DNA from 2 places in the Streptomyces sp. NPDC057623 genome. Region 2 is predicted to be linked to the other one. Evidence: riboswitches for the same ligand, from Rfam matches in the RefSeq annotation. Region 2 holds a riboswitch; the other holds the start of a gene.
The links. Region 2 has a riboswitch for cobalamin ahead of ACFU95_RS19685 (cobalamin biosynthesis protein). Riboswitches for the same ligand answer to the same signal wherever they lie in the genome.
Positions count from the first base shown of each region.

Region 1: it holds a riboswitch for cobalamin, as region 2 does, so the genes downstream of both, ACFU95_RS08295 (ABC transporter substrate-binding protein) here and ACFU95_RS19685 (cobalamin biosynthesis protein) in region 2, are expected to answer to the same signal.

Region 1 covers NZ_JBHVGZ010000005.1:244,882-252,320, forward strand. The annotation lists gene ACFU95_RS08275 (gamma-glutamyltransferase family protein) at 1-1,142, opposite strand, end outside; gene ACFU95_RS08280 (hypothetical protein) at 1,534-1,806, shown strand; gene ACFU95_RS08285 (ABC transporter ATP-binding protein) at 1,916-2,716, opposite strand; gene ACFU95_RS08290 (FecCD family ABC transporter permease) at 2,713-3,714, opposite strand; gene ACFU95_RS08295 (ABC transporter substrate-binding protein) at 3,723-4,775, opposite strand; cobalamin riboswitch at 4,834-5,049, opposite strand; gene ACFU95_RS08300 (methylmalonyl-CoA mutase family protein) at 5,192-6,994, shown strand; gene scpA (methylmalonyl-CoA mutase) at 6,994-7,439, shown strand, end outside.
Region 2 covers NZ_JBHVGZ010000017.1:84,552-91,990, forward strand. The annotation lists gene ACFU95_RS19675 (putative cobaltochelatase) at 1-1,164, opposite strand, end outside; gene ACFU95_RS19680 (cobyric acid synthase) at 1,161-2,696, opposite strand; gene ACFU95_RS19685 (cobalamin biosynthesis protein) at 2,693-3,634, opposite strand; cobalamin riboswitch at 3,733-3,876, opposite strand; gene ACFU95_RS19690 (trypsin-like peptidase domain-containing protein) at 4,079-7,439, shown strand, end outside.

The sequences.
Region 1 (7,439 bases), on a different contig from region 2:
AGCGCGTCGAAGCCGGGCCCGTCGGCGGCCGCCACGCGCGCGTGGGCGCACAGGCGCGGGGCGCGTCCGCCCGGGCTGCCGGGCCGCAGCTCGTGGGATGCCTTGTGGCCGACCAGCTCCCGCCGGGCCGCGTTGTACCGGTTGGACAGCAGCTCGTCGAGGGGTACCTCGGCCGCGTCGCCGTACCAGGCCTCCCGGTCGGCCATGGCCAGCTTGCAGCCCTCGATCAGCAGGTGGACGTACTCGGCGGACCCGTACCGGGGCAGCTCGGGCGGGAGCAGCGCGAGCTGCTGGAGGAGGACCGGGCCCTGACTCCAGGGGCCGGCCTTGCACAGGGTCCAGCCGTTCCAGTCGTACGTCGCCGGTGCTTCGTAGGTGGCGGACCAGCCGGCGAGGTCGGCGGCCGTGAGCGTGCCGGAGTGACGTTCGCCGCTGGTGTCCATGGTGGGCCGCCGGGCCTGCCGTACGAGGGCCTCGGCGATGAAGCCGGTCCGCCACACCTCCCGCGCGGCCTCGATCTGCGCGACCCGGTCCCCGGCACCGGCGACCTCGCCGAGCAGCCGCTTCCAGGTGGCGGCGAGGGCGGGATTGCGCAGCAGCTCCCCGGGCCGGGGAGCCTTCCCGCCCGGCAGATACACCTCGGCCGACGACGTCCACTCCGTCTCGAACAGCTCCCGCACGGTCTCGACGGTCTCCCCGACCCGCTCCACGGGCGCGTGCCCGTCTTCGGCGTAGCCGATGGCGTACCGGAGCACCTCGCCGAGCGACTTGGTGCCGTGGTCGCGCAGCAGAAGCATCCAGGCGTCGAACGCGCCGGGCACTGCGGCGGCGAGCGGTCCCGTCCCGGGCACGAGTTCCAGCCCGAGGCCCCGGTAGTGCGCGACGGTCGCCCCGGCCGGTGCCGTGCCCTGCCCGCACAGCACCCGCACCTCTCCGCCCGCCGGGGCCAGCAGGATCGGCACCTCGCCGGCCGGCCCGTTGAGGTGCGGCTCGACCACATGCAGCACGAACGCGCCCGCCACGGCTGCGTCATACGCGTTGCCCCCGCCCTCCAGCACGGCCATCGCGGACTGCGAGGCCAGCCAGTGGGTGGAGGACACCATGCCGAAGGTGCCCTGGAGGGTGGGGCGGGTTGTGAACATGTGGGCTCTCACCTCGCTGGTTGCGCGCATTGGCAGACTGACGGGCAGTCAGGAGCGGCCCTGGGGAGAATCCGGCGGGTGTGCTTCCGGAACCTCCTCCTGCCGCTCCTCCGGCAGGCTATCGATCGCCCCCGGTCCCTCCTCCCCCGCCTCCGACCTGAAGTGGGCATGGTGGTCGGGGGTGGCGGTCGGCACGTGCAGGAAGTCCTGGCTTCCAGCCGGGAGTTGAACCGGGAGCCGGCCCCGGAGTCAAGGCGGGTCGGCATCGGGGGCCCGGCGCGGATAGCGCCATGTGCACCGCCTATTCGGGTGCTTGTGTGAAATGGACGCTTCTCGCATGGGGGCCGGCGGCATACCTCTGGCGAGCACACACCGATCGAAGGAGACATTCATGCGTGCACCTGCCGTGCTGGCCGCCATCGCTCTCGCCGGGAGTGTTCTGCTCGGAGGGGCGGGCCAGGCCCTCGCCGACGAGAACGACAACGGGAGCAACACCGGATTCGAACTCGGGACCAGCGCTCCGTCCGATTCCGACTTCGGCCAGGGTTCGTCGGATGACGGACAGGGCGCGTCCGGCTTCGACCAGGGTGCGTCCGACTTCGGTCAGGACGCCTCCGGCTTCGGACAGAGCGGGCCTGCTTTCGACGGGGCCATGAGTCTCTGACGGTCACGCCGCGTCGTCGGTCCCACGCCCCGCACCGGGATGCCCTCGGTGCGGGGCGTGGGATGTTCCGGCAGGCGTCGCGGCCGTCGCCCGGCGGGGCTCGTCCAGGTCAGGCGGGCCGGACCGACGGTGCGGCCCCGCGGCGCAGGAAGCGGACCACCGGGTGGCCGGTGTCGGTGGTGACCTCGGCTCGGACGCCGTAGACCTGTTCGATGAGGGCCGGGGTCAGAACCTCGGCCGGAGTCCCCTCCGCCACGGCCCGGCCCGCGCGCAGGACGACCAGGCGGTCGCAGTACATCGCGGCGAGGTTGAGGTCGTGCAGGGCGATCACGGTGGTGACCGGGAGGTCGGCGACGAGGTCCAGCAGGTCGAGTTGGTGCTGGATGTCCAGGTGGTTGGTGGGTTCGTCGAGGAGGAGCTCGCGGGGTTCCTGGGCGAGGGCGCGGGCGATCTGGGTGCGCTGGCGTTCGCCACCGGAGAGGGTGTGCCAGGACTGGCCGGCCCGGTCGGTCAGCCCGGTGCGGGCGAGGGCCGCGGTGACGGCCTCGGCGTCGGCGGCCGCGGGGGGCGTCCAGGCGCGGCGGTGCGGGACGCGGCCCAGCGCCACGACGTCGCGGACGGTCAGCTCGGTCTGGGTGTGGGCGTGCTGTTCGACGGTGGCGACACGCCGGGCGGTGGCCCGGCGGCCGACCTCGGACAGCGGGCGCCCGTCCAGGGTGACGAGCCCGGCGCTGGGTGCGAGGACTCCGGCGAGGAGCCTCAACAGCGTCGACTTGCCGGAGCCGTTGGGGCCGAGCAGTCCGACGGTCTCCCCCGGGCGCAGGGTGAGGGTGATGCCGTCGACGATGACCTTGTCGGCGACGCGCCGTACGACACGGTCCGCGTGCAGGCTGGTGTGCGGGCCGGTCATGCCTTGCTCCGTCCGCGGTAGAGCACGGCCACGAACGCCGGGACGCCGATGAGGGACGTCACCACGCCCACCGGGACCTCCTGGGGGTCGAGGACGGTGCGGGCGACGGTGTCGACCCACACCAGGAAGACGGCTCCGGTCAGCGCCGTGACCGGCAGGAGGCGGGCGTGCCCGGGGCCGGTGAGCGCGCGGGTGGCGTGCGGGAGGACCAGGCCGACGAAGCCGATGGCGCCGGCGCAGCTGACCAGGGCGGCGGTGAGCAGTGCGGTGGCGCAGAGCAGGACCAGCCGGGTACGGGCGACCCGGACGCCGAGTCCGGCGGCGGCGTCGTCCCCGAAGGCGAAGGCGTCCAGGGTGCGGGCGTATCCGAGGCTGAGGGCGAGGACCGCGGCGAGGACGACGGCGCAGAGCAGAACCTGTCCCCAGTCGGCGCCGGAGAGCGAGCCCAGCAGCCAGAACAGCACGCCCCGGGTGGTCTCGGCGTCGGCGGAGGTCAGGATGACGAACGAGGTCAGCGCGGAGAAGAGCTGCATGGCCGCCACCCCGGACAGCACGACCCGGTCCATGCTGCCGCCGAGGACGTGACTGAGCAGCAGCACCATGGCGAAGGAGAGCAACGAGCCGAGGAAGGCGCCGGCCGAGAGGGACACGACGCCGCCGCCCACACCCAGCACCACCACGGCGACCGCTCCGGTCGACGCCCCGGAGGACACCCCGAGGACGAACGGATCGGCGAGCGGATTGCGCAGCAGCGACTGCATGACGGCCCCGCAGACGGCGAGCCCGGCCCCGCACACCGCGGCGAGCAGCGTGCGCGGCATCCGCAGGTTCCACACGATGCCGTCCCGCAGGGGCGCCAACGTGCTGTCGCCGAGGCCGAGATGAGCGGCGACGGACGCCCAGACATCGGCGGTGGAGATGTCGGCCGGCCCGATCGTCACCGCGACGGCGACCGACGCGAGCAGCGCGGCCGGCCCGCCGAGGGCCAGCAGCGGCATGCGCGGGCTCACCTGGTGCGTCCGGCGAGCCCGAAGTCGCGCAGCCCGGCGGCGACCTTCTCGATGCCTTCGACCGTGCGGATGGACGGGTTCATCGCCTGCCCGCTGAGCAGGACGTACCGCTTCTTCTTCACCGCGGTCAGGTTGCGGGTGGCGGGGTTGGTCTCCAGGAAGCTGATCTTGGCCGCGGCGGTCTCCGCGGTCTGCTGCTCGCGGGTCAGGTCGCCGATCACGATCACGTCGGGGTCGCGGTCGGCGACCGTCTCCCAGTTGATCTGGGGCCACTCGTCGTGGGTGTCGGCGAACGCGTTCCGCGCGCCGACGGCACGGGTGATGGCGCCCGGCGCACCGCAGCAACCGGCGAGGTAGGGCGACTGGGAGTTGGCGAACCAGTACATGAGGGACACGTCGGAGGCGTCCAGTCCGGCGGTGGCCTCGCGCACCCGCTCCTTCAGCGCGGCGACGAGCTTCTCGCCGCGCTCCTCGACGCCGAACGCGCGGGCCAGGTCGCGGATCTCGCCGTACACGGCATCGAGGGTGAGCGGGGTGGAGCGGGAGCCGTCGCCGCCGCTGTCGTTGTCCTTGCCCGCGGCGCAGTCGGAGGGCGAGACGTACGTGGGCACGCCCAGCTTCTCGAACTGCTCGCGGGTGGCGACGCCGCCCTTGCCGAGGGTGGATTCGAAGGAGGCGGTGACGAAGTCGGGTTCGGCGTCCAGGACCTTCTCGAAGGAGGGCGCGTTGTCCGCGAGGCGGGGTACGGAGGCGTTTGCCTTCTCCAGCCCCTTCATCACCGGGTCGGTCCAGGTCGCCGTACCGGCGATGCGGTCGGCGAGGCCGAGGGAGAGCAGGATCTCGGTGGTGCCCTGGTTGAGGGAGACGGCGTGCTGCGGGGCGGACTTGAGGGTGACCTCGTGGCCGCAGTTGTCGAGGGTGAGGGGATGGCCCGCGGTGGCGGGCTTGCCGCTGTCCTCGGTGCCGCCGTCTCCAGGGCCACCGCAGGCGGTGAGCAGAAGGGCGGGTGCGAGCAGCAGGGCGGCGGGACGGAACGCGGAACGGAACACAGGCGTGCCTCGGTTGTCGGGGCTCGTGCGCGGAGCCTGGCCTACGGACGTCCTTCGCGCGGGGCGCGAAGGTGCCAGCAGGTCTTCGGACTCGGGTTCGTCCCGCCGGGGCGCCTTCCCGGTACGGTTCCCGTGCCCGCCCTTCGGCCGGCCCGTTCCCCTCCCAGTGGCATGGTGTGCCCCGCCGGTCCCCCTCACCGCTGCGCGTCAGCTCCGGATTCGCACCGGATTCCCTGGCCTCGGATGTGGCTCGACTGGCCCGCAGAGGCTATCAAGCCCGCCTCGCCGCCAGGCCGGCAGAACGGTCACCGCGGGGGCCCGGGAGAGTGCGGAGACCCAGGTCACAACCTGCGAGAGGGAAAGGTCACAGCCGTGCCCTCTGCTGCTCCTTTGTCGATCTGACCTAGCATCCGAGCATGACGGTCCTGCCTGACGACGGGCTCTCGCTGGCCGCCGAGTTCCCTGACGCAACCCATGAGCAGTGGCAACACCTGGTGGAAGGTGTGCTGCGCAAGTCGGGCAAGGACGTCTCGGGTCCGGCAGCGGTAGATGCCCTGTCCACTGCTCTGGAGGACGGGCTGCGCACCCGTCCCCTGTACACCGCGCGCGACGCCGCACCCGACCCCGGTCTGCCCGGGTTCGCCCCGTTCGTCCGCGGCGGTCGCGCCGAGGGCAACACGGTCGGCGGCTGGGACCTGCGCCAGCGGCACACCGCGGTCGCGGACGGTGTGGCGCTCGCGGACCTGGAGAACGGCGTCACCTCGCTCTGGCTGGTCCTCGGCGAGGGCGGCATCCCGGTGTCGTCGCTCGGCCGGGTCCTGGACGGTGTCTATCTCGACCTGGCCCCCGTCGCCCTCGACGCGGGAGCCGACGTGGAACCCGCCGCGCGCGAGCTGCTGCGGCTGTACGAGGAGCGGGGCGTCGCCAAGGAGGCGGCGCGCGGCAACCTCGGCGGGGACCCGCTCGGCCACGAGGCACGTACCGGAGAGTCCTCGGCGTTCGCGCCGGTCGCCTCGCTGGCCCGGCGGTGTGCCGAGGAGTACCCGGGGCTGCGGGCGCTGACCGTGGACGCGTTGCCGTACCACGAGGCCGGCGGCTCGGCCGCCCAGGAGCTGGGCTGCTCGCTCGCGACCGGCGTCGCGTATCTGCGGGAGCTCACCGAGGCGGGCCTGACGGTCGAACAGGTGTGTGCGCAGCTGGAGTTCCGCTACGCGGCCACCGCCGACCAGTTCCTGACCATCGCCAAGCTGCGGGCCGCGCGCCGGCTGTGGGCGCGGGTGAGCGAGGTGTGCGCGGCGCCGAGCGCGCAGGTGCAGCACGTCGTGACCTCGCCGGTGATGATGACGCGCCGCGACCCGTGGGTGAACATGCTGCGCACGACGGTGGCCACGCTGGCCGCCGGGGTCGGCGGCGCCGACTCGGTGACCGTGCTGCCCTTCGACCACGCGCTGGGCCTGCCGGACGCGTTCGCGCGGCGCATCGCCCGCAACACCTCGACCATCCTCCTGGAGGAGTCGCACCTCGCCCGGGTGATCGACCCGGCGGGCGGCTCCTGGTACGTGGAGCGACTCACGGACGAACTCGCCCACGCGGGCTGGGAGTTCTTCCGCAAGATCGAAGGCGCGGGAGGCCAGGCGGCCGCCCTGCGCTCCGGGCAGCTGGGCCAGGACCTCGCCGCCACCTGGGAGGCGCGGGCCGGCAAGCTCGCCAAGCGCCGCGAACCCGTCACCGGCGTCAGCGAGTTCCCGTACCTGTCCGAGCCGCCCGTGCAGCGCGAGCCCGCCCCCGAACCCCGGTCCGGCGGCCTCCCCCGGGTCCGCCGCGACGAGGCGTACGAGGCGCTGCGCGCCCGCTCCGACGCCCACCTGGCCGCCACCGGCTCCCGGCCCCGTGTCTTCCTGGCCGCGCTCGGCCCCGCCGCCGCGCACACCGCGCGCCTCACCTTCGCCTCGAACCTCTTCCAGGCAGGCGGCATCGAGCCCGTCACCGAGGGCGGCTTCGAGGAGAGCGGCGCCACCGAGGTGTGCCTGTGCTCCAGTGACGCCCTCTACGAGGAGCAGGCCGAGACCGTGGCCGCCGGGTTCAGGTCGGCGGGCGCCACGCAGGTGTTCCTCGCGGGCCGGCCCGGGCAGTACACCGAGGTCGACTCGTATGTCTTCGCGGGCTGTGACGCCGTCGCCGTGCTGTCCGCCACCCTCGACCGCATGGGAGTGTCCTGATGGGAATCCCCGACTTCTCCGGGATCGAGCTGGGGACCCCGGCCGCCGCCGGCGGCGCCGACGAGTGGCGTACGGCGGTCAAGCAGGCCACGGGCGGCGACGAGCCGCTGTGGGAGACCCCGGAGGGCATCGCGGTCAAGCCGCTGTACACGGGCCGTGACCTGGAGGGCCTGGACTTCCTGTCGACGCACCCGGGCATGGCGCCGTATCTGCGCGGCCCGTACCCGACGATGTACGTCAACCAGCCCTGGACGATCCGCCAGTACGCGGGCTTCTCGACCGCCGAGGAGTCCAACGCCTTCTACCGGCGCAACCTGGCGGCCGGCCAGAAGGGCCTGTCGGTCGCCTTCGACCTGCCCACCCACCGCGGCTACGACAGCGACCACCCGCGCGTGACGGGTGACGTCGGCATGGCGGGCGTGGCGATCGACTCGATCTACGACAT
Region 2 (7,439 bases):
CCCGGCCTCGGGCTGCGTGCCCGTGTCACCACCCTGCGGCCCGTCCGGCTCGGACGGCGGCTGCCCGCCACCCCCGCCGGGCCCGTCCGGATCGGGATCCTCGTCGCTCTCGCTCTCGCTCTCGTTGTCGTTCTCGCCCCGACTCTCGTCGTCGCCGGCGAACTCCTCCAGCGTCTCGTCGAGCTTGTCCTCGTCGAGTCCCGGAGCGTCGAAGGGATTGCGCCGCCTGCGGTGCGGCAGCGCGAGCAGCGCCGCCTGCCGGACGTCCTCGGCCTGTACGTCGGTCCGCCCGGCCCACGCGGCCAGCGCGGTCGCCGTACGCGCCATCACGATGTCGGCCCGCATGCCGTCCACCTCGAAGGCCGCGCAGGTCGCCGCGATCTGCCGCAGCGCACCGTCACCGAGCCGCACCGACGGCAGCAACTCCCGTGCGGCGGCGATGCGCCCGCGTACCTCGGCCTCGTCGTCCGCCCAGCGCGCGGTGAAGCCGGCCGGGTCGTCGTCGTAGGCGAGGCGCCGGCGCACGACCTCCACCCGCTGGTCGGGCTCGCGCGAGGCCGCGACCTCGACGGTCAGCCCGAACCGGTCGAGCAACTGCGGCCGCAGCTCGCCCTCTTCGGGGTTCATGGTGCCGACGAGGAGGAACTTCGAGGCGTGCCGTACGGAGACACCCTCCCGCTCGACGTACGACGCGCCCATCGCGGCCGCGTCGAGGAGCAGGTCGACCAGGTGGTCGTGGAGGAGGTTGACCTCGTCGACGTAGAGGATCCCGCGGTGCGCGTCCGCGAGCAGGCCGGGCTCGAAGGCCTTCACGCCCTCCGACAGCGCCCGCTCGATGTCCAGCGCGCCCACCAGCCGGTCCTCGGAGGCGCCGACGGGCAGTTCGACCATGCGGGCCGGGCGCTCGGCCCCCGCTCCCGGCTCGTGCGGCCCGTCCGGGCACCCGGCGTCCGGCCGCGCCGGGTCGCACGAGAAACGGCAGCCGGGGACGACGGGTACCTGCGGCAGCAGCGCCGAAAGCGCCCGTACCGCCGTCGACTTGGCGGTGCCCTTCTCGCCGCGCACCAGCACACCGCCGACCGCCGGTGACACGGCGTTCAGCAGCAGCGCGAGCCGCAGGTCGTCCTGGCCGACAACGGCCGTGAAGGGGAAGGGTGTGCTCATGCGGGCGCTCCCGGTGGAATGAAGGGCAGTCCTTGCGGCGCGCCCGACTCGATGAGCCGCCAGAGCGCGTCCGTGTCCGCGTGCTGTTCGATCAGGTCGCCGAGCCGGTCGAGCTGCTCCTCGCGCAGCGCGGCGAACGATGTGTCGGGGGCCGGTACGAAGCGTCGGCCCGCGGCGGCCGCCACCTCGCGCAGAAAGGCCCGCCGGAAGCCGTCCGACTCCAGCGAGCCGTGCCAGTGCGTGCCCCAGGTCTGCCCGACCCGGCACCCGTCGAGGCTGTGTCCTTCGTCATCGGAGATGAACCCGTCGCCCCCGCTGACCTCGGCGACCCCGTGATGGATCTCGTACCCCTCCACCCGCTCCCCGAGGGCTTCGCCGACGGGCCGGGTCAGGGTCTTCTCGCGGGCGAACCGCACCCGTACCGGCAGGATCCCGAGCCCGTCGACCTGGCCCGCGCGGCTCTCGACCTCGTCCTCGATGTGCTCGCCGAGCACCTGGAAGCCACCGCAGATGCCGAGGATCGGCCGCCCCTCGGCGGCCCTGCGCTCGATGGCCTGCGCGAGTCCCCGTTCCCGCAGCCACTCCAGCGCGCGCACGGTTCCCCGGGTGCCGGGGAGCACCACCAGATCCGCGTCGGCCAGCTCCTCCGGCCGGTCCACGAACCGCACGACAACACCCGGCTCGGCGGCCAGGGCGTCCACGTCGGTGAAGTTGGACATCAGCGGGACGGCACAGACCGCGACCCGCAGCACATCCTCGCCGACGGGCGGCGCGACGACCGACTCCCGGACCGTGCCGCGCAGCGAGACCCGCAGCCCGTCCTCCTCGTCGATGCCGAGCCCGTGCCGGAAGGGCAGGACACCGTAGGTGTGCCGGCCGGTGAGGCCGTGGAGCATGTCGAGCCCGGGTTCGAGCAGCGACACGTCGCCCCGGAACTTGTTGACGAGGAACCCGGCGATGAGCTCCTGGTCCTCGGGGGAGAGCAGCGCCACGGTCCCGAAGAAGGAGGCGAAGACGCCCCCGCGGTCGATGTCACCCACGACCAGCACGGGCAGCCGCGCACTGCGGGCGATGCCCATGTTGACGATGTCGGTCCGCCGCAGATTGATCTCGGCCGGAGAGCCGGCCCCCTCACAGATCACCGCGTCGTACGTGTCCCGCAGTTCGGCGAGACAGTCGAGCACCGTCCCGAGCAGCGCCTGCTGCCGCCCCCCGTGGTACCCGCGTGCACTCATCTCGCCCACCGGCCTGCCCAGCAGGACGACCTGGCTGCTCCGCTCGCCACCGGGCTTGAGCAGCACGGGATTCATCTGCGCGGTCGGCTCCAGGCGGCACGCCTGCGCCTGCATGGCCTGCGCCCGCCCGATCTCGGCGCCCTCGCGCGTCACGAACGAGTTGAGGGACATGTTCTGCGCCTTGAAGGGTGCGACCTTGACCCCCTGCCGCACCAGCCACCGGCAGATCCCGGCGGTGACGACGCTCTTGCCCGCGTCCGAGGTGGTTCCGGCGACGAGAAGCCCACCGCCCGTCATGACGTACGTCCCTTCGCGATACGGCGCGCGGCGGCACAGACGCCGAGCGCCAGCCAGCCGACGCGCCTCGACAGCCGTACGGCCCTCTCGATGTCCTGGACGGCGACGGCGCGCCCCGCCCCGTTGAGCACGGGCCGATGCTCCACCCGCCCGCCGTACGACAGCGTCCCGCCGAGGCGCACCCCGAGCGCCCCCGCGAACGAGGCCTCGACGGGCCCGGCGTTGGGGCTGGGGTGCTTGCCGGCGTCGGCGCGCCAGGCCCGTACCGCCCCGCGCGGATCTCCCCCGGCGACGGCGGCGAGTACGGCGGTCAGCCGGGCCCCCGGCCACCCCGCCACGTCGTCGAGCCGTGCCGAAGCCCACCCGTACCGGCGGTACTTGGGCGACTTGTGGCCCACCATGGCGTCGAGCGTGTTCACGGCCCGGAACCCGAGCAGCCCCGGCACCCCGCCGACGGCACCCCACACCAGCGCGCCCACCACCGCGTCGGAGGTGTTCTCGGCGACGGACTCCACGACCGCCCGCGCGATCCCGTCCGCGTCCAGCGCCTGCGGATCCCGCCCGCACAGATGCGGCAGGCGCGCCCGCGCGCCCTCGACGTCCCCCGCCTCCAGGGCGCGCCCGATCGTGAGGGCCTCCCGGGCGAGCGAAGTCCCCCCGACCACCGCCCAGGTGGCGGCGCCGGTCAGGGCGAGAGACGCGGCGGGAGAGGTACGGACGGCACGCGCGGCGAGCGCTCCGACGGCGACGGCGCCACCGGCGCACACGGCCGTGTGCAGCGCACCCCGTGCGCGGTCGTCGCGCCACAGCACTCTTTCCACGGCACCGGCGGCGCGCCCGAACGCGGCGACCGGATGCCCCCGGCGAGGGTCGCCGAGCAGCAGATCACCGAGAAGCCCGGCGGCGGCGCCGTACGCGAAGACGCGATCGGCTCGCATCGGAGTCAGCCGACCGTGAGGTCAGACGACGGTCTGGTACTGCGTGTCGATCGGCAGGCGAGCATCGCGTTGTGTCCTCACTCAGGGTGTCCACGCCCTGGTTCGACGAGACCGGCGGCGAGAGTTCCTGGCTCCCGGGGCTTTCTACCCCGGTGACAGTGGCGGGACCGCGCCGGATTCGCACCGGCTTCCTCTTCTGCCGCCGTAGCTGGCCCCGGAAGTCCACCACGGGGTTGGAAGGGCCGTCAACTTGCCGTTGACCTGCGGCGGGGGAGTGTGGAGAACCCCACATGGCTAGCACCACACCGGACCTGTAGGGGCGGACTCGGGACCAATTCCCCGAGCCGGGTGGCCTTGCCGCGACTCGGTTGCGGACAGGGGCGCCCGGCACCTGCAATATCTCGTACGAAGCATGATGAGATAGAGGAAACTCGGCGAGTCTGTATGAACATTGGTGAAACGGGTCTACGGGGAAAGGGTGCCGGTTCCCTGGAAGAGCTCGGCACCGCGGTGGTCCGGGTGCGCGGCGTCGACGGCCGGTCCGTGGGGACGGGCTTCCTGCTCGCCCCGGGCACGGTCGTCACCTGCGCCCATGTGGTCGCGGACGCGCTGCGCACCGACGCGAGAGCGGCGACGCCGCCGGTGCCGTCGGTGACGGTGGAGTTCCCGCTGCTGCCGGGCGCGGTGACCTACGAGGCGAAGGTGTCCGGCTGGCGGCCGGTGGCAACGGACGGCACCGGCGACATCGCCTTGCTGCGGCTGCCGGAAGGCGCACCCGGTGGCGCGGTCCCGCTGGCGGGCGCGGGCGACGTCTGGCACCACCGCTTCCGCGTCCTCGGCTTTCCCGCCACCGCCGAGCACGGCGCCTGGATCGGCGGACGGCTGCTCGACATCGTCGGCCAGGGCTGGATCGCGATGGAGACGGACGGCACGGGCCATCGCATCGGCCCCGGATGCAGCGGAGCGCCGGTCTGGGACGAGGAGGCCGGCGCGGTCATCGGCATGACGGTCGCGACCGACCGCGGCGCCTCGGCGACGACGTCGTACCTCATCCCGGCCGCCGCGCTCCTCGACCTCCAGCCCGGTCGGCGCCGCTGCCCGTACCGCGGTCTCGACGCGTTCCGCGAGAAGGACGCCGAGTACTTCTTCGGCCGGGAGGACGAGACGCGTCGGCTCCTCGACGCGGTCGAACGGCACTTGGTGGTCCCGGTGGTGGGTCCGTCCGGCAGCGGCAAGACGTCCCTGGTACGGGCCGGGGTACTGCCCCGACTGCGGGCCGAGGGGTTCACCGTCTCGGAGATCCGCCCACTGCCGGGGACACGGGCGTCGCTGACGGTGGCTCGGGCGGTGGTGGGGGTGTTGGGAGCATCGGGGGCGGCTTGGGCGGCGGGGGCGTTGGGGGCGTCTGGTGCCGCAGTCGCACAGGGGCCATCGCCCGAGGCCGGTTCCGGTGGCGCTGCGTCGGGGTCGCCTGCGACCGGTCCCGACGCCGGACCGGTGATGTCGCCGGGTCCCGACCCCGGCCCCCGCCCTGGTCCCGACCCCGCCGCCGTGCCCGCGCCCCGGCCCGAGGCGGCCCTCAACCCCGCGCTGGCCGCCGTGGAGCAGGAGCGTGCCGCGCTCGCCCTGGCGGACCTGCTGGACTCCGCGGACGGTCCGACCGCCGCCGAACTCGGGCGGCGAGTGCTGGACCACTGCGGCCCGCGCGGCCATGTCTTCTTCCTCAACCAGCTGGAGGAGACGGTCGCCGCCGAAACGGCCACGGCCCGCGCCCTGTTGGCACTGGTGGTGGATCTCGTCTCGGCACCGGCGGAGGGGCGCCGGTTGCGCGTTCTCGCGACCCTGCGCTCCTCCTGCCTGGACGACCTGGCCGACCCGGTCACCGCCCGCGTCCTCAGCGACTGCGCCCAAGTGGTCGCGCCGCTGGGGCGATCGGCGTTGCTCCGTGCCATCGAAGGTCCGGCGGCCCGTGTCCCCGGCCTCACCCTCGACACCGGCCTCGCCGTACGCATCGTCGACGACGCCGAGGACGAACCGGGTCACCTTCCCCTGATGGAGTTCGCCCTCACCGAACTCTGGTCGCACGAGAAGGGCGTACGACTCACCCACTCCGGCTACGAGGCTCTGGGCGGAGTCGCCGGCGCCCTGTCCGCGCACGCCGAACAACGCGTGGGCGACGTCATCGCCGTGCACGGAGAGGCCCCGGTCCGCCGCCTTTTCACCCAGCTGGCCCGCCCCGACGACGCGGGCGGCTTCACCCGCAAGCCGGTACGCCTCGCACCCCTGCCGCCCGACCTCCGGGAAGTCGCGGAGGCCCTGGCCACCCGCACCCGCTTCGTCCGTATCACCCACGGTCCCGACGACGACCCCATCGTCGACCTGGCCCACGAGGAACTGGTCCGCGCCTGGGGCCGCCTGGAGACGTGGCTGACGGCGTCCCGGGACTTCCGGGCCTGGCAGGAGCGGCTGCTGCAGGCGATGGGGCACTGGAGGGAGACGGGAGGGGAGCCGGGGGCGCTGCTGCGGGGGACGATGCTGGCCACGTCGCTGGAGCGGCTTGCGGATCCGGATCACCGCGAGGAGATCACTCAGCCGGAGCGCGACTACATGGAGTCGAGCCGACGGCATCAGCAACGTGCGCTGAGGCGCTGGCGGCTGGCGACGGCGGTGGTGGTCGTGCTGGCGCTGCTGGCGGGATATCTGGCGGTGCAGATGTGGCGCGGAGAGCGGGCCCTGGAAGAACGCGTACGGACGATGGTGTCCCGGCGGCTGGTGGAGGACGCGCTCCGGTTGGCGGCGACCGAGCCGGGCATGGCGGCACGGCTCTCCTTGGCCGCGTGGCACACCCATCCGGGCAAGGAGGCACGGCAGGCACTGCTTCAGGCGTACCTCGGCGGCATGTCGGTGATCTCCGTGCACAAGGGGCAGGGGGCCGAGCCCATCGGGAGCATCGACATGACGCCGGACGGTTCCACGGTCGTGACCACGTCTGTCGGTCGGGACGGTGCCGCGCACGCCCAGGTGTGGACGGGGCTCGGTGACGGGCGGGCGAGCTCGTGGCGGGTGCCGGGGCTGACCGGCGGAGGAGCTCCGAAGCACGCCGAGTTCAGCGATGACGGTGCGCTGCTGGCCATCGTGACCGCCGACGGGACGGTCCACTGCTACGACGTACGCACCCACAAGCACCTGTGGGCCGGTCCGCGGCCGGCGCTGGGGACCCAGCACATGCCGGACACAGTGGCACTCGACTTCTCGGACAGCGGGCGGCTGGTGCTCCGCGTGGTCGCTGACAGGGCCGCCGACTCGGGGACGGCGCGCAGCTCTCACGTCCAGGTCTGGCAGAGCCGTACGGGCACGGAGGAGAAGGCGTCGCAGAAGGGGCTGCCGAGCGGTTCACGCGTGACCGACGCCGCGCTGGTCGCGGAGGGCCGGGACGTGGTCTTTCTCAGTGGGTACGAGGACAAGAGGGAAGCTCGGGTGCAGAACCTGGTGACCGGCGGGAACCCGCGCCCGGTCGCGGACGCCGCGTGGCTGTCCCATCGGGGGGCCGGCGTCCTGGTGGACCGGGGTCACGGTTGGCATAAGCCGATTCGGCTGACGGGATCCCGCCGAGCCGCGGGACGGCGGATCCTGGCCGTCGGGGCGGAAGGCCCGGACCTCACCGGGCGCTATGTGGTGGAGCGGGCCACGACCCGGACGAGCCAGTTCGAGGTGGTCGACATCGGGACCGGCAAGCGGTACCGCGTGCCGGGGGTCCCCTCGTCCGGTGCTCGGGAGGAACTGATGCCCGTCGGTGTCCTCCCCG